DNA from 4 places in the Siminovitchia sp. FSL H7-0308 genome. Region 3 is predicted to be linked to each of the others. Evidence: riboswitches for the same ligand, from Rfam matches in the RefSeq annotation. Region 3 holds a riboswitch; each other region holds the start of a gene.
The links. A riboswitch is a leader RNA that binds a small molecule or an ion and turns the genes downstream of it on or off. The one in region 3 is predicted to bind S-adenosylmethionine.
Positions count from the first base shown of each region.

Region 1 (4,461 bases), 290 kb from region 3:
CATCGCTGCGTCAACATATTTCGCTTTCCGCAGGTCTCTTCAGCTTCCTCGGAAAGCAAAGATCGCTTTCCTGCGGGATCTTCAGCTTGAGCTATTCCCGCAGGAGTCTACCTATGTTGACTACGCTAAAAGTTGCGTATGATACACTAGGACAATTTATCCCGCATGTAAGGTGCCGTAAGACTCCCACTTCAAGACCTGAGTTAATATAAAAGGTCTAACTGGGAGATAACGGCACCTAAATGCCCGATTGGTTCAACTAACATTCAGTAGGAGATGGAAGAAAACTCCTACTAAATGAAGTTTCACTGTATTGTTCGTTTTTTCATCAGCTGATTTTGTTGTGTACCAGACTCGTTTTTTACCAGTGGCAGTAATAGGAAAGTTCAAACTTGGCGAACGTATTATAGAAACAGCCGCTTCTTCTCACAGTGGGGTAATATCCATGCATCCTTCATGCCGTTTACGACATACCTGTTTACGGGGCGAAAAAATGTTACCATATAAAGAATGATCATATGAAGGAGGCGCCTCATGATCGTCAGGGACCGTTTGGGTGAATTTGTCATGATCGAACAAGACCATCATGCCCGCATATCAGGTGAAATTTTTTCCTATTGGCAGCCAGAATACTACAGAGGTGTGAAATGGAAAAAGTCGGTTCTGCACGCTGTCGCCAATCATGATTGCGGTTGGAAAATGATTGACCAGCAGCCTTTTTGGAACGACAAAAAACGGGCTCCGTACACGTTTATGGATTTTCCCCCACCTGCCAAAACACTTATATATAGCAGCGGGATAAATGAAGTAGAAAGCCGCGATCCATACGCAGCACTCTTATGCAGTGAACATTATGTGCGTTTTCAACAGCATGATGAAACCCCCGAAGCGAAACAATTTGTTACATCCGAAAAGGCCAGGCAGCATAGGCTGATGACATCCATTACCGACTTTAAGCGGTCTTTGTTCGATTTCCACTATGGACTTCTCCAGCTTTGTGACAATTTATCTTTGTATATTTGTCTCAATGAACCCGGTGTAAACAAAGAAAAAGAATTTCCATTTTTCCGCAAAGGCATTCCCCTGCCGCATACACTTAATGTTTTTTCTAAGGGAGTACTGCATGCACGCTGGCTGGATAGCCATACAATCGGCTTGGATGAATTCCCTTTGAAACAGCCGATTACCGTCAGCTTGAAACAAAAAACAGTTTCCAAAGAAAAGATTTCCAAGCAAGGACTCATCGAAAGCTATTTGGCTACTCCATATGAAACGGTTGGTATTCGGCTAGTGCCTACAGAAAAATAAGGCTGTAAACGCTCGTGACGTTCACAGCCTTATGCAGCATTTTAATTGGATTGCTTTACAGCTTCAACTGCTTTTTCAATCGCTTGCCCCAAGTCGGCTGTAATGTCTTCTACAGCTTCCAATCCAATGGCAAGGCGGATTAATTCTTCCGTTACGCCTGTATCTTTCAATTCTTCGGCGCTTAACTGCTGGTGAGTGGTTGACGCGGGATGAATGATCAGTGATTTTGCATCTCCGACATTTGCCACATGAGACCAAAGCTTAACATTATCAATCGCATTTCTCCCTGCTTCCCTTCCGCCTTTAATGCCAAAATTGACGACGGCGCCAGGGCCTTTTGGCAAGTATTTTTGAGCGAGTTCGTAAGATGGATGGCTTTCAAGACCCGGATAGGAAACCCATTCAACTGCATCATGGTTTTGTAAAAATTCAGCGACTGCTTTGGCATTTTCAACATGTCTTTGAACACGAACGTGCAATGTTTCAAGTCCTTGCAGGAAAATAAAGGCATTGTCCGGGCTTAGGCAAGGTCCAAAGTCACGAAGCAATTGCACGCGAAGTTTAACGGCAAATGCGGCTTCCGGCAAATCAATTCCGTAGCGGATGCCGTGATAACTTCTGTCCGGCTTGATAAAATCCGGGAATTTTTCGTTATTCCAATCGAACTTGCCGGCATCGACGACAACTCCTCCGATCGCTGTTCCGTGTCCACCGATCCATTTTGTGGCTGAATGAACAACGATATCCGCTCCCCACTCGATCGGCCTTAGTAAGTATGGTGTGGCAAACGTGCTGTCCACGATCAATGGAATTCGATGGTTATGGGCCACTTTGGCAACTGCTTCTATATCAAGTACGTGAAGGCTCGGATTTCCGATTACCTCCGCAAAAATTGCTTTCGTTTTTGGCGTGAGCGCTTTACGGAAGTTTTCTGGATCTTTTGGATCGACAAATTTTACATGGATGCCATATTTCGGAAGAGTGGTTGAAAACAGGTTATATGTTCCGCCATATAGATCGGTCGCCGCTACTATTTCATCTCCGGCTCCGGCAATATTCAAGATGGAAAACGCGATAGCCGCCGCTCCAGAAGAAAGAGCAACAGCAGCTGTGCCTCCCTCTAATTCCGCTACTCTTTTTTCAAATACATCCACGGTCGGGTTCATGATTCTTGTATAAATGTTGCCCGGCTCTTCCAAAGCAAACAATTTTTGGGCATGTTCCGTGTTTTTAAAAACATAAGCAGTTGTTCTGTACACGGGAACTGCACGAGATCCTGTTTCATCTGGCTCCTGTCCCCCATGAAGCAATACTGTTTCCGGCTGATAATTTTTTCCTTGTGTCATTTTTTGACACCCTCCTTAAAATGATTTTAAAGCCATCGGAATAATAAGATTTATGGCGATTAAACGTCTCAATCTTGAGAAAAGGGGGAGATTTCGTAAATCAAAAAGCCCCCTTCCGAATAAGAAGAGGGCTGATTTATCTTTTCCTCCCCTTATCTTCCAAGCCATAGTCATGACCTGTAGGAATTAGCACCTTTTCAGAAAAAACTGAAGGTTGCCGGGCATCGCAGGGCCTATTCCCTCCGCCGCTCTTGATAAGAGTAATGCTGATATCATTTAGTTTTTATGTGGTTGTTTTAACTCTTGCATGTAAGTATATACTACCGCTCTATCGCCTGTCAAACATTTTTCAAAAATAAAACATTAATTCATTTCTGAAACAAGTCGTTCCATCATTTCTTGATCCATTGGGCCAATGATTTTTTTGCGGATAATCCCATTTGTATCAATCATATAGGTCGTTGGAATGGTGATCGTCTGATATGTGTTCCCGACATCTCCCTCTTCATCCAAAAGGATCGGAAATGTTAGTTTGTATTCGCTTTTGAATTCTTCCACTTTTGAACGTTTATTGGATACTCGCTCAGCATATGTCAAGTTGACCGCGATAATTTCCACGTTTTGGCTGTTCGCCTTCGTTTCATAATATTGTTGCATGTGAGGCATTTCAGCTTTGCAAGGGGGACACCAAGTAGCCCAAAAATTTAAAATGACTTTCTTTCCCTTGTAATCTGAAAGTCTCTTTTTTTCCCCATTCAATGACGACAGCTCAAAATTTGGAGGTACTTCCCCTTCTTTTAAACCTTCTTTCGCAAAAGTCTTTTCTGCTGCTTGAGAGTTGAATTGCTCTTGAGCCGACTTGATTTCGTTGTTCTCACGTATATCCTTGATGATATTCACAACCACAATCCCCAGCAATAAGCCAATCAGTGCCAGTCCAAATATTCTCTTACTCATCGGCTCTCTTCCTTTCTGTAAGTATGGTTGCGGCTAAAGCGCCACAAACCGCCACGTACGTTGCCATCGGAGCAGATAGCATGTCTCCCTTAAAAGAATAGATGAAGGCTTGGAAACATGTAAATAAGATGAGGAGTTGCAACTGCCAAATGGTTTGTCCCGCTTTTTTCCTTGTCCATAAGAAAAACAGGATCGCTCCCAATATATGGATAGACCCCATTAGTATATGCCGCGCATTCAACAGATAGAACGCAAGTTCATACACAAGGGCCGAAAACAACCATGCCTCCACGAGCAGGCTACTGTTTAGCCTGTTTCGCAGCACTTTTACACACAGATAAATAAATGCCCCGGCCATGCCTAATGCATAGCCTTTCCAGCCACCATTAAAATATAGGATCATCAGCGGATTCTTGATCACAGTTGAAAATTGAAAAAGGATGACGCTTAGCTTCCATATAAGAAAAAATATAAAAAATGCATTGCCCATATCATCTGCCACTACTTTTTTTCTTTGAATGACAAAGTAAAGAGATGTAAGCAAAAACGCTGCGCCAATGGCTGCCCAAGATGCAGGAAAAGAGAGAGGGCCGATCGTATACCACTTCAAAACAATTACCCCATTTTTCTTTCAGAAATATTAAAGAACTGGTGACAATAAACGGGAAATCGACTCTTTGAATCGTATAAAAAGCGGCCTTTCTAAATATTCTTTGTAGGTGAGCTCCCGTGACAGTTCGACATCCTTTTTAAAAATATCAACGAGTTTTTCAACAACTGCGTCATCATATAAAAAAGCGTTCACTTCAAAATTGAGACGAAAACTGCGTACATCGATATTGGCCGTTCC
Region 1 covers NZ_CP150282.1:500,305-504,765, reverse strand. Annotated here, with positions in the region: gene MHB50_RS02375 (DUF3891 family protein) at 535-1,308, shown strand; gene MHB50_RS02370 (O-acetylhomoserine aminocarboxypropyltransferase/cysteine synthase family protein) at 1,350-2,654, opposite strand; SAM riboswitch class I at 2,804-2,915, opposite strand; gene MHB50_RS02365 (redoxin domain-containing protein) at 3,018-3,611, opposite strand; gene MHB50_RS02360 (hypothetical protein) at 3,604-4,221, opposite strand; gene cls (cardiolipin synthase) at 4,252-4,461, opposite strand, start outside.
Region 1: another riboswitch for S-adenosylmethionine. It lies ahead of MHB50_RS02370 (O-acetylhomoserine aminocarboxypropyltransferase/cysteine synthase family protein); the one in region 3 lies ahead of MHB50_RS01025 (MetQ/NlpA family ABC transporter substrate-binding protein).

Region 2 (4,461 bases), 1.3 Mb from region 3:
TTTTGAACTTTCTTCCCTTCGCAGGGCAATAGTCGTATGGCTGACACGAAAGGCAATCGGATCGCCGAGAGGACTTTTTTGCAGCACAATCACCTCTGCCGAAGGGACAAACCCTAAATCCAATAACCTTCTCCTCATCGTGCCCGTTACGAGTAACTTCTTTATTTTGATGCAATCCCCAGTGTTGGCTTCATTAAGAGCAATCAACTCATGACCTTTCATCTCCTTTACCTCCCTCATATAAGTTGGATTGTCTTTACAATGTTTCCCCCGACCAACATTTCTTTAATTTATATTTTATGCACACTAGTTGCCTATGTCAAACTTTTTCGCCAGAATGAAAAAAATGGGCACAGGATATTTTTAGGGCAGGGGAAGGAAAACATAAACGCGCTGTTTGAAACAATCGTCCATTAAGAGTAAAATAGAAATTATCGTTCGATATATATGAAGGAGATTTACTATTTTCATGAAGAAATCATATCTTTTGATTGTCCTCACTTTTATCGTTATGCAGTTGTCCTCTTATATTGGAGTACCGCTCTTTTTCCAAATAGGTACGAAGGTGCTTCATATTGATCCGGAGCAAATGAAAGTGAATGCGGTTGGTTATTGGATTCTGTTCTCTTTTAGTGTTGGACTTGCCCTTGTTCTTTTTCTTTTGAGAAAAAATGAGAAGTATACAAAAATAGAGAAGGACCAGCCGCTCCCCGTCGGACAATCTTTTACTTGGGCAATTATCGGTATTTTTATGGCCTTCTTTGCCCAGATTTCCGCAGGTTTGGTAGAGAAGGCGATTGGCATCAACCCGGGATCAGAGAATACACAGCAAATTTTACAATTGATCGAGTTATTTCCGGCAATCGTCATCATCAGTTCCATTATTGGGCCCATTTTAGAAGAGATCGTATTTCGAAAAGTCATATTCGGAAGCTTGTACGACCGCTTCCCTTTCTGGGTAGCCGCTTTACTGAGTTCCGTCATTTTTGCACTGGCCCATTTCGAGCCTGTTCACATTATTTTATATGCTACCATGGGATTCGTATTTGCCTTTTTATACGTTATGACGAAAAGAATTATCGTTCCTATCATCGCACATGTCTCGATGAACACGATCGTTGTCATACTTCAGTTATTCCTTGTCGATAAGCTGGAGAAATATATAGAAAAAACAGCACAATTTGTATGGTGGATAGGAGGGTTCTTTTCATGAGGTCACCATTATTTTCAGGTACTTTATATATCGTCTTGGGGTTTGTTTTTACATTTTTTGCTGTCCAGCAAGTGGATAAGAACGGCTTTGGTTTTATGGTTTATTTGCTGATAATTTTAGCCACACTGGATTTTGGAGCGGGGCTGCGTCTCATTATGCTCCACTTTCGGTTAAAAAAGGATCAGAAATAGGATGTATATAGTAACAAAGCCTGCTAGTACAGCGCTGGCCGCATAGCAAGCTCCCGTGTTGCCTTTTGCTGAAATGCAGTGCTGGAACTTCCTGCCTACAGGTTACGCCAAAGCCTCTTGATCAGTTTGTACGAGGACTTCCTGGATAAAAAACAACATCTATTAAAAAAAACAGAGACATCGGTTTTTCGAAGTGCCCCTGCCATCGACAGCAAGCATTTCATTACCAAATGTCTCTTTTCTGTTTTATAAAGAAGACGCAAGACGCTTATTTTTCTTTACTATTTCGATAAATTCATAAAGCTGTTTTTTCGTACGTAAAAGGCTTTCTTCATCAATGATTGGGTTTTTCTGTTCCCTGTTAATTTGGCTATCGAGAAAATAAAGTCCTTGAAGACTTTTTCCTTTTAAAGAAGCAATGAGCGGTTTCAATGAGAATTCAATCGCCAATAAATGGCCCGGGCTGCCCCCGGTCATGAGCGGCAATACCGGAATATTTTTAAACACATCTTGAGGCAAAAGATCGAACAATGTTTTTAAAACTCCCGAATAAGCCGCTTTATAAACCGGTGATCCGACAATCACCCCCGCCGCCTCTTGAATAACAAGTGACACTTTTTGAATGGCAGGGCTATGAACATTTCCGTAAACCAAGTCCTCCGGCGGAATATCTTTTACTGAAACATGTTTTATTGAAAAATGTTCCCTCTCCAGCAATCTGCCTAGATAATCCAGAATCTTTCCAGATCTGGAAAATTCAGATGGACTTCCTGAAATAATGACAATATCACTCATTTTATTTTCCTCCCTTTAAGTGAAAACGATTTTAATTAACTGTATGAGCATGTTCTTCTCAACCCAAACGGATTAAACTTGCTACATTTTTTTAATTGGCCACCGGTTTTATATCCAACAAATATTATGTATCATTCACCAACCAATCAAATCCCTTCCATGAATGATTTTTCTTCCTTTACAGTCGTATGGAGCGCAAAATCCCAAAACTCTTAGTTCTTCCACATCCTTTTTATGAAAGAACTGAGGAGTCACCCTTCTTCTCTGCATTTGCTATTTTCTCGCTACCATTTTAGGCAACGGTACAAAAAAAGCACCCTCCCAATGCATGATCATTGAGAAGATGCCTTTAGTTGTCTAATCGGCAGCCTGTTTTCATTTGTTTGCTTTCATCATCGGGACTTTCCTTTGTTTCCTTTGCATGTTGTAACGCTTTTTTTCAGTCGTATCAATTTGGGTGATTTCTCCATCGTGCACTGTAATGACCAATGAACCATATTCCATCTTTTTCAAGGCCGAAACAATGTCTTCAATCGCATTTTCCTCCACTTTTGCCATCTTCATCCCCCCATTAAAAAAACCTCTTCTACAAAATAAGAAGAGGTTTGCTTTAAACGTCATTTGTTCTCTTCTTATCTTTCAAGCTTACAAACAGCCTGCTGGAATTGGCACAGTACCTTGACGGTCTGTTGCCGAGGCTTCAAAGGGCCAGTCCCTCCACCTCTCTGGATAAGAAATTACCTATTATTCAGTTGAAACGTCATTTATAAACGTATTTATATACTATCCCACTATAAATTATCTGTCAAGGATGAATTTTTCATCTTATAGCATTAACCCACTTGTTTTATGGGCTATAGATTAAAAAAGCACCGGAAATATCGGATGCTTTTTTAATCTTCATCACTCTCTGCTGCGGAAGCCTGCGCTTTTTTATAACCCACCTTTGAAATCCAGATGCTGATCTCATACAAAATGAGTAATGGAACGGTCACCATCATATGCGAGATTAAATCCGGAGGCGTAATGAACGCTGCGATAACCAGCAAAATAAAGTACGCATATTTTCTGATCTGTACCAAAAACATCGGCGTAACGATGCCCAACCTTGTTAAAAACAAAATGACGACCGGAAGCTGAAACAAAACTCCAAACGGTACGGTTATCTGAAAAAGAAATTGAAAATATTCATTAATGCCAATTGTTGTCTGTATCTCCATATTGCTCGATAACCCAAGCATGAACCGTATCACAAATGGAAACAAAATAAAATAAGAAAAAAGGACACCTGCTAAAAATAAAAAAACTGAAACCGGTATATAGCTGAGCGTTGCCTTCCGTTCCTTTTCCAAAAGACCCGGACTGATAAAGGCCCAGAGCTGATACAAAATAACGGGGGATGTTAAAATAAACGCCAGAACAAACGTCATTTGCAGAAACACTTTAAACGGATCCGTCACACGGAACGCATTCATCGTAATGTCCTGGGCAGCGCTTGCATGCTGAATCAGCTTAATAAGAGGCTGTGATATAAAAAAGCTGGCAATGACAGCCAACACAAAGAAAACGACTATAATGACCAGCCGTTTTCGCAATTCCTCTATATGATCGATGATCGACATATTGTTTTGACTCATGATTTGTTCATCCTATCACTTATCGCTGTCTTTTTTCGTCTCTTTTTCATCATCGTCTGCCAAACCTTTCGTCGCGTTCTTAAATTCACGCAACGTGTTGCCCGCAGCCTTACCAAGTTCCGGCAACTTCTTTGGTCCGAAGATCAATATAGCAACAAGTGCGATTACAAGTAAACTGCCTACACCTGCACTCACTGCGGCCACCTCCTATCTATAGTTTTATTTTAATGGAAACCCGTCCAATTAGCCATTGAAAAATCATTTATGGTTGTGAATTTTCCGTGTCATCGAGAGGATAATGTTTCAAAAAGTAAACGAGCGACTGCAACTCCACCGCTAGATCGATATGATGAACACGGATCGACTCCGGCACATTCAGCCTTGCAGGGGTAAAATTCAGTATTCCCTTTACACCGGTATGTTTAATCCGGTCAGTGATGGCTTGGGCGGCACTTGCCGGCACAGTTAAAATAATGACGGCCACTTCCTCTTTGCTCAATCTTTCTTCAAGTTCGGACAAAGCATAAATCGGTACATTGCTGATCTTTTTCCCGATTTTGTTTTTGTCGACATCGAAAGCCATTTCAATTTTTGTATTGTTGTTTTTTAAGAAATTATAATTTAA
Region 2 covers NZ_CP150282.1:3,472,783-3,477,243, forward strand. Annotated here, with positions in the region: gene MHB50_RS16385 (FeoA family protein) at 1-222, opposite strand, end outside; gene MHB50_RS16390 (type II CAAX endopeptidase family protein) at 470-1,213, shown strand; gene MHB50_RS16395 (YdiK family protein) at 1,210-1,404, shown strand; gene ssuE (NADPH-dependent FMN reductase) at 1,651-2,199, opposite strand; gene MHB50_RS16405 (YezD family protein) at 2,575-2,757, opposite strand; SAM riboswitch class I at 2,829-2,935, opposite strand; gene tatC (twin-arginine translocase subunit TatC) at 3,093-3,836, opposite strand; gene MHB50_RS16415 (twin-arginine translocase TatA/TatE family subunit) at 3,852-4,031, opposite strand; gene MHB50_RS16420 (redox-sensing transcriptional repressor Rex) at 4,099-4,461, opposite strand, start outside.
Region 2: another riboswitch for S-adenosylmethionine. It lies ahead of MHB50_RS16405 (YezD family protein); the one in region 3 lies ahead of MHB50_RS01025 (MetQ/NlpA family ABC transporter substrate-binding protein).

Region 3 (4,461 bases):
GATATAAGTATTGCAGACTGAGCGAAGTTTGGTCAAATTCAAATAGGCGTTTCGGCTTTCAAGCGGATCATAAGTCCATGTGAGCATGTCATAGCCCAACTTTCTTGCTTCAGACTTCTGCCTTTCTTTCAACTGATAGCCGATCCCTTTTACCCGATAATCAGGATGGATGCCAAGCGCATGAGAGCATAAATAAACCTTTCCATTCAAGAATCCCGGAAAACTGTAGCTGAAACCAACAAGTTTCTCGTCATGAAAGGCACCTACGATGAGGCCCCCATTTCTTATGGCCGTAACCGTTTGGTGAACAGGAATGGCATCCCACTTCCATACCAATTCTTCCAATTCTTTTACAAGAGCCATTTCCTCCACACTTTGTAGTGTTTTAATGAGTACTTCCGAACTCAATGCTTGAATCCTCCCTCCAATGTCTTCAATATCGCGTAAGCTAAAACTTCTATACCTGAAAGCATGGCCTCACGATTAAACGTCATTTCCGGATGATGAAGACCAGGTGCAAGCCCGCACCCGAGCCCTAGCATGGTTCCTTTAAGCTGTGGCTTTTTTAATGTGTAAAAGTGAAAATCTTCCCCTCCGGATGTAACAATGGGCTCTTCCAATCTGTCCTCTCCGAGTGCTGCAACAATCGCCTTTCTCATCATACGAATGGCATCATGATTCGCTTTCGCAGCCGCGATATGCGCTTTCGTCTCCAACTGAATGTTAACGTTGTGAAGCTTTTCAAGTGATGCGACGATATGTTCAATTTTTGTGGCCAATTGCTCAAGTACTTCATTTGTCTGCGCTCTTACATCCAAACTGAAGGATGCGTTGCCAGGGATAATATTACTCGCTGCGCCGCCTGCCTGGAATTTGGTCATTTTTGCCGAATAGGGAACCATCGGGTCAAGATGAATGCCTTGGATTTGCTGCACGATGGATGCGCCAATTTCAATGGAATTCGCTCCTAGATGGGGCCTTGCTGCATGAACATCGTCCCCTTTGATCTCACCTGATAAAAACATCCCGGCGCCATGAAGGATCGCAGGTGCCGCATAACCATCTTCCAGTTCCTGGATAGGTCGCAAATGAACACCATATAAATAATCTACATCATCGAGCACTTTTTTCTCCAACATTTTTAAAGCGCCTGTTCCTTTTTCTTCTGCCGGTTGAAAAATAAATTTCAGCTTGGCATTTTCGGGAAATCCCACTTTTTTGAGCAACAACATCGTTCCAATTGCCATCGTCATATGGGCATCGTGACCACATGAATGATTTGCTTGAAATTTTCCATTGACTTCCTGCCATAAAGCATCTATATCCGTACGCAAAGCAACGCACCGCTCTCCTGCTCCAACTTCAGCTACAAGACCGGTGCAAGTGCCATCATCAAATGTTTGAACGGCAAATCCTTCTTTGACTAAAAAATCCCGGATATATTCAGTCGTTTTATATTCTTTCCAGCTTACCTCCGGATGGTTGTGAAAATGGTCAAACAACGAGTAAACCGTTGGTTTTAAAGCCTCAATGTATTTCTTCATTACATTCTCTCCCGCATATTGATGTGTCCATTATACCACTGCCTTTTGACAATGTACCATATTCGCCCACTTCCAAAAATGAACTTGACATTATCTATCCCATGCTTTACATTCTTAAATAATAGGGAAATACAAGTAAATGAAATAGCGTTCTCTTATCAAGAGTAGCTGAGGGACTGGCCCAATGAAGCTCGGCAACCATCTATTAAAAATAGAAAGGTGCTAAATCCTGCAAAACATGAATGTGTTTTGAAAGATAAGAGAGGAACCAGTTATGATGAGTATATGACTAAGCCTCTCTTTCTTTTTTTTAAGAAGAGAGGCTTTTTTGTTTCTTGATATTCCCCAAAAAACTGGGGGGAAGAAAATGAAAAACATTAGAATATTGTTACTAGGATTACTATTGGCTGTTATTGTTTCCGGATGTGGAAACAATGCGACGGGAACAAAGACGGAAGAAGAAAAGCTTATTGTGGGCGCTACAGCCGGCCCCCATGAGCAAATTATGGAAAAGGTTAAAGAAGTGGCGAAAAAAGACGGATTGGACATTGAGTTAAAGATTTTTTCTGATTATATCCTGCCAAACAAAACATTGGCTGACGGTGAACTGGATGCGAACAGCTATCAGCACCAGCCCTTCTTGGATCAGTTTAATAAAGACCACGATACCGATTTGGTATCTGTAGGCAAAACGATTTTAAATCCAATGGGGGTTTATTCGGAAGACTATCAAAGTATTGATGACCTTCCAAAGGGAGCCAAGTTTGGACTACCCAACGATCCGACAAACGGTTCCCGGGCGCTGTTTATTTTGGAAAAAGCCGGCCACATTCAACTGGCTAATGATGCGAAAGAGACAGCATCACTGAAAGACATAAAAGAAAACCCGAAAAACCTTGAATTTATCGAGCTTGATGCCGCACAAATTCCCAAGCAGCTCAGCGAGGTCGACGCGGCAGCGATCAATACAAACTTTGCCATCGACGCCGGCCTTTACCCAAAAGAAGACGCCATCCTTCTGGAATCAACGGACTCGCCCTATACAAATGTCATTGCTGTAAGGGACGAAAATAAAGATGACGCTGTAGTGAAAAAGCTTGTGAAAGCTTACCAATCTGATGAGGTGAAAACATTCATCGAAGAAGAGTTCCGCGGCTCTATCATCGTAAGCTGGGAGTAAGAGTGAAACGATTAATCAACCGGAGGTTTCAAATGACAAATCCTTTATACGTAGAAAGAAATAAAGATATTGCCATTCTCGTTTTGAATCGCCCTGAGAAAAAAAACGCCATTACGCTCAAGATGTTTCGCAAGCTGTCTTCTATTTTGGATGAACTGGAAAAGGACCCCGCCATTAGAGTTTTAATCGTCCGCGGCGTTGATAAAACAGCCTTCTCCGCCGGAGCGGACATTACCGAATTTCTTGATGTCCGCTACCAGGCCGAAAAAGCAAAAGCCTATAATAAAGCCGCGCTAGAAGCGATTGAAAAGTTGTACCGATTTTCCCGGCCAACGATCGCCCTTATACAAAGGCTTGCGATTGGCGGTGGACTGGAACTGGCCAATTCATGCGATTTCCGCTTTTCATCTGCTGACGGAACATTCGGCATTACAGCCGCCAATATCGGGATTATCTATAATGTAAAAAGCACGAAGCGGCTTATGAATCTAATTGGGGTAACTAAGACAAAAGAATTGCTTTATACGGCAAAATTAATCGGGGCGGAAGAAGCGCGCGACATCGGTTTGATCGATTATGTGTATGCTTCTGACGAACTGGAGGAACAATGCATCCAGTTTGCTCGTAACATTTCCGAAAAATCTTTGGTGGCCAATTCAGGAATAAAACAGGTGATCCACAAGATCATAGACGGAGCCACCGATGAAGATGAAGAATTGGCAAAATCCATTCTCGATTCGTTCAGCTCCGAAGATTACGAGGAAGGCATTCAGGCGTTTTTAGAGAAGCGCCGTCCGAACTTTAACAGAGTTAGAAACAGGTGAAAACGACATGAATCAAGCATTACAAGGCATGAAAGTGATTGATCTGTCACAAGTATTGGCCGGACCATACTGCACGATGGTGCTCGGCGATATGGGAGCAGATGTCATTAAAATCGAAAAATATCCAAATGGCGATGATACGCGGGCCATGGGACCGTTTCACAACAATGAAAGCCATATGTATATGATGGTCAATCGCAATAAACGCGGCATGTGCCTGAACGTCAAAAAGGAAGAAGGCCGAGACATTTTATATGAATTAGTCAAAAAAGCAGATGTTTTCGTAGAAAACTTTCGCCCGGGGGTAGCGAAGAAGCTCGGGATCGACTACGACACCTTAAAAGAATTAAATCCCGCGCTCATATATTGCTCCATATCGGGATATGGCCAAACCGGTCCTTATCGAAATAAAGGCGGGTTCGATATTATGGCGCAAGGATTGTCCGGTCTCATGGAAATGACAGGCGAACAAGGCGGAAAGCCAGTCAAAGTCGGAATTGCCATTCACGACTTGGCTGCCGCCCAAACAGCCATTCAATCCATTTTGACATCCTACATTTACCGGTTGAAAACCGGAAAAGGGCAGTATATTGATGTGTCTCTTGTTGACTCGGGGCTTGCCTGGACGGTATGGGAAGCAGCAGCTTATTTTGGCAGCGGACAAGTAGCGGGAAAAACCGGAACAGCCCACCGTGCCGCCGCACCCTATCAAGGCTTTAAAACAAAGGATGGCTTCATTTTAATCGGGGCCGCCAATCAAAAGTTATGGGAAACATTTTGTTTGCATGTCGTCGATCGGCCAAATTGGATGGAAGATCCGCGTTATTTGACAAACAGCCTGCGCACGCTTCATCTCAAAGAACTTGAAAAAGATATTGAAGAAACATTATCAAAGCGCGATTCCGTGTATTGG
Region 3 covers NZ_CP150282.1:213,531-217,991, reverse strand. Annotated here, with positions in the region: gene MHB50_RS01035 (GNAT family N-acetyltransferase) at 1-408, opposite strand, end outside; gene MHB50_RS01030 (M20 peptidase aminoacylase family protein) at 405-1,544, opposite strand; SAM riboswitch class I at 1,697-1,807, shown strand; gene MHB50_RS01025 (MetQ/NlpA family ABC transporter substrate-binding protein) at 1,912-2,724, shown strand; gene MHB50_RS01020 (enoyl-CoA hydratase/isomerase family protein) at 2,757-3,548, shown strand; gene MHB50_RS01015 (CoA transferase) at 3,556-4,461, shown strand, end outside.

Region 4 (4,461 bases), 2.0 Mb from region 3:
TCAAGTGCTAAATCGTAACCTTTGGTCAACAAGAGCTCACTTTTAAAACTGAAAAAAATTGAAAGTAAAATAGGGACGATAATTAAAAACATAGCCACCAAAAGTTTAAATTCTTTATTCAAAACAAACAACTCCCCTAAAATGTGTCGTTTTCATTCTATATCTTTTTTAGCTTATAGCGCTTTCATGTACTTTCACCAGATCAAAGCCGTTGTTGGCTGTACGGCGGAACGAACTTCTCCTATTTCCATAAATCTGTCAGACTCATTATTCATAGATTATACCATGCTGTGGACCTTGCCTGTTGAACGTGGGGAAAAATCTGCTATCATGCTATGGTTTTTTTGGCTAAATTATGATTGATTAGATTCACTTTTTTATGTAAGGTTGAATAAATGGTGTGATTTGTGACACTCGTGTCAGCAAAAATTACTTGAAAGGGAGAGCAGTGAATGGACGATCATCATGAAATTGGCCCCCAAAAGGAGAACGACAGTAAATCATCCACCGGCCTTGAAGAAAATGTCGCGGGCTTATTATGCTATTTGGGAACATTCGTGACGGGCATTATCTTCTTTATCTTGGAAAAGAAAAGCCCTTTTGTAAAATTTCATGCAATGCAGTCAATGGTCCTTTATGCAACTCTGTGGATTGTAGGGACAGGCGTTAGTTATGTACCCTTTGTCGGATGGTTATTCAAGTTGCTTATCTCATTGGTTGGCTTCATTTTGTGGGTGGTGCTCATGGTCCAGACATATCATCGTGAGCGGATAAAAGTGCCGGTCGTTGGTGACATCGCGGAAAACCTTGTTCAACATTTTAACGGCAGAAGCCAATAAAATTCTAAAACTTAGTTGACAACCGGGAAGATTCGGAATAGAATAGGTTTCAACATTCCAAACAAAATCAAATGATTTTTATGACTCTTATGAAGAGAGGTGGAGGGACTGGCCCTGTGAAGCCTCGGCAACCATTGAATATATTTTATATTCAAACGGTGCCAATTCCAGCAGACTTTTGTTCAAAGTCTGACAGATAAGGGGCGAAGCTGATAAATATGATTTAAAGCGGAGACCTCTTATATGTAAAGGGGTCTTTTTATTTGGGCATTTATTGAAATGAGAGATGCTTTCGTAAAAGGGAGTGTTGAAGCAAAAATGAATCTTGAAGTCGCAGGTCATTACAAAATCAATAGTTGCCCATGACGACGCCAAAACAACCGAAATTTCCAGCCTGATACATCTATAGATGATAAAGAAGCTGACCGGACAACCGGAGGCCTCTTGATTTACACAAGTTTGCCCACGTACGGCATAGTTGTGCGAATCAAGGGGTCTTTTTTATGAAAAAAGTGGATTGCGAATTGTTTTGAGTGACACGACGCTTTCCATTGATACGTAGCCAAGGCCGGAAAGAATATGGATACTGTCATGGAAAAAAACATAGTATTCCTATCTTAAAACGATTATATTGCGATTTGTTGGCATAACATGGGAAAAATTTGCTAAAGAGGGAGAATCATCAAATGAGAAAAACATTACTTACCATTAGCCTGATTTTTACTTTACTTGCTTTGGGAGCGTGTGGAAGCACTTCAGCAGGGGATGAAAAGAAAGAAATCACCATTGGCGCCACAGCAGGACCGTACAGCGATCAATTGAAAGAAGGCATCATTCCGATTCTTGAAAAGGAGGGATATCGAGTAAATATTGTGGAGTTCAATGATTACATCCAGCCAAACATCGCATTAAACGAAGGAGAAATAGACGCCAATCTATTTCAGAACAGCATCTATTTAAAACAGTTCAATAAAAATCATGACGTGGATCTTGTTGCTTCTTATGCGGTTCCGACTGCCCCTATCGCACTTTATTCCGACAAGCATGATTCGTTGGATGATTTGAAAGAAGGGATGACGATAACGATGCCCAATGATCCGACCAACTTGGCCAGATCGTTGAATATGCTTGCGGACTTCGGGTTGATCACTGTGAATGAAAAGGCCGATCCAACTGTCGTTTCTGAAAAAGACATCGTGGAAAATAAGCTTCATTTACACATCAAACCAATTGATCCCGCTCAGACACCGCGTTCATTGGGAGATACTGATTTTGCTTTTATTAACGGAAATTTTGCATTGGCTTCGGGATTAAAACTGGATGAAGCAGTGGAGATCGAAAAAACACCGGAAGGTTATTTGATTTATGTGACGCTCAGAAAAGAAGATATTGAAAAGCCGTTCGCAAAAGCTCTCGAAAAAGCCTATCACTCAGATGAATTTTTAGACTATACAAACAAGCATGCAAAGGGATATGTGAAACCGCCCTATCAAGTGAAAAAGGAGGAAAATGAATGATCGAAATTGTGAATGTTACGAAACGGTATAAACAGTTGACGGCTGTCGACCATGTCAACTTGTCCATTCGCCAAGGTGAGATTTTTGGCATCATTGGTTACAGCGGGGCCGGGAAAAGCACATTGCTCAGATGCTTGAATCTGCTGGAAAAGCCGACACAAGGCATCATTGTTATGGACGGTAAAGAATTGACGGCATTATCTGATCAGGAAGTTCGGAAAGAGCGCCAAAAGATCGGCATGATTTTTCAACATTTTCATCTGATTAGTTCGAAAACCGTTTATGACAATATCGCTTTTTCATTAAAAGCGGCAGGCAAGACGAAAGCTGAAATTAAAAAGCGGGTTCCGGAGCTTTTGGAGATGGTAGGGCTGTCCGATCGTAGCGCTCATTATCCCGCTCAACTCTCAGGAGGACAAAAACAGCGGGTCGGTATCGCCCGGGCGCTGGCCAATGAACCGAAAGTGCTTCTATGCGACGAAGCGACTTCGGCACTTGATCCGACAACAACAAAGTCAATATTGCAACTGTTGAAAAAAATCAACAAAACGCTTGGGATCACGATCGTGTTAATCACACATGAAATGGAAGTGGTTCAGAATGTATGCCATCGGGTGGCTGTTATGGAAAATGGGCAGGTTGTTGAACTGGCTGATGTGTATGATATGTTTGCCAATCCGCAAACGGCCTTGTCCAAGCAATTTGTTCAAACGGTCCACTCCCTGGAATTGCCTGAAAGACTTCTTTTGGGAAGAAAAGGGGCGATTGTCCAAATCACTTTCAAAGGAGATTCGGCCGAAGAGGCGGTCATTTCGGAGACATTAAGACAATTTCATATTTCTGTGAATATCCTGCATGGTCAAATTTCTTACATTCAGGAACGTCCGCTCGGAACACTCATCATCGAAATGATTGGCAGTCAATCAGATGTCCGGCAGGCGATTCGATATATAACGAAAAGGACGAATCAATTGGAGGTGCTTGCCGATGTTGCCTGAAATGGTAAATGAGTTTGGAAAAGCATTTGTTGAAACGTCATGGATGATGGGCATTGCTGTTGCGTTTGCGGTCATCATCGGCGTCCCTATGGGGGTAGCCCTTTTTGTGACAAGTGAAGGCATGTTTTGGCAAAACCGCTATATACAAAGCGTGGCTGGAAGCATCATCAATATCATTCGCTCGATCCCATTTATCATTTTACTCGTTGTTCTTATTCCGTTTACAAAATTGATCCTGGGAACAACGATGGGACCGGTGGCTGCAAGCGTCTCACTGACCGTCGCCGCCATCCCTTTTTACGCCCGCCTTGTGGAAACATCATTACGGGAAATTGATAAAGGGGTGATCGAAGCGGCGGAATCATGCGGCGCTTCCCCGTGGCTGATTATGAAAGATGTCCTGCTTCCTGAAGCGAAGCCGAGCATGATAGCCGGACTTACTGTGACGGTGATCAGTCTATTAAGCTATTCGGCAATGGCTGGCATCGTCGGCGGCGGAGGAATTGGCGACTTGGCCATTCGCTTCGGCTATTACCGTTTCCAAAACGATGTCATGATTGCCACGGTGATCATATTGGTTATTCTCGTTCAATTGATCCAGTTTGTCGGCGACCGGGCAGCCAGGGCAGTAGATAAAAGATAATGGTATATCAAAGGAGGAAAAACAATGACTCAAACATTCATAAAGGAAGATACCACATCCAGGCTTTTCGGGTGGGAGCATCCGGACAAAATAAGGGAGTTCCGAAAAAACAATAAATCACTCGTGAAAAAAGACAAGAGAGCCACATTGCAAGAAGCGGTGGCGCGTGGGGTGAAAGAAGGGGATTATATCGTTTTTGGCGGAATGGGATCGGTGCGCAACCCGATTGCCGCGGTGCATGAAATCATCCGCCAAAAAACAGGGAATCTGACAATTGGCACGAAAGGATCACAGCATGATTGGCAATTGTTGGCGGCAGCGGGAAACATCACAAAAGCGGAAGTCTCCTACGGTTTTGCCGATGAAGTGCGGGGACTGTCACTTCCAACGAGAAGAGCGGTTGAATCCGGCCGGTTGAAAGTGTTATCCGAGATTACAAATGCCGGTTTTCAATGGCGCTTTAC
Region 4 covers NZ_CP150282.1:2,754,158-2,758,618, reverse strand. Annotated here, with positions in the region: gene MHB50_RS13210 (DUF4870 domain-containing protein) at 453-839, shown strand; SAM riboswitch class I at 924-1,042, shown strand; gene MHB50_RS13205 (MetQ/NlpA family ABC transporter substrate-binding protein) at 1,526-2,356, shown strand; gene MHB50_RS13200 (methionine ABC transporter ATP-binding protein) at 2,353-3,354, shown strand; gene MHB50_RS13195 (methionine ABC transporter permease) at 3,344-3,997, shown strand; gene MHB50_RS13190 (CoA-transferase) at 4,022-4,461, shown strand, end outside.
Region 4: another riboswitch for S-adenosylmethionine. It lies ahead of MHB50_RS13205 (MetQ/NlpA family ABC transporter substrate-binding protein); the one in region 3 lies ahead of MHB50_RS01025 (MetQ/NlpA family ABC transporter substrate-binding protein).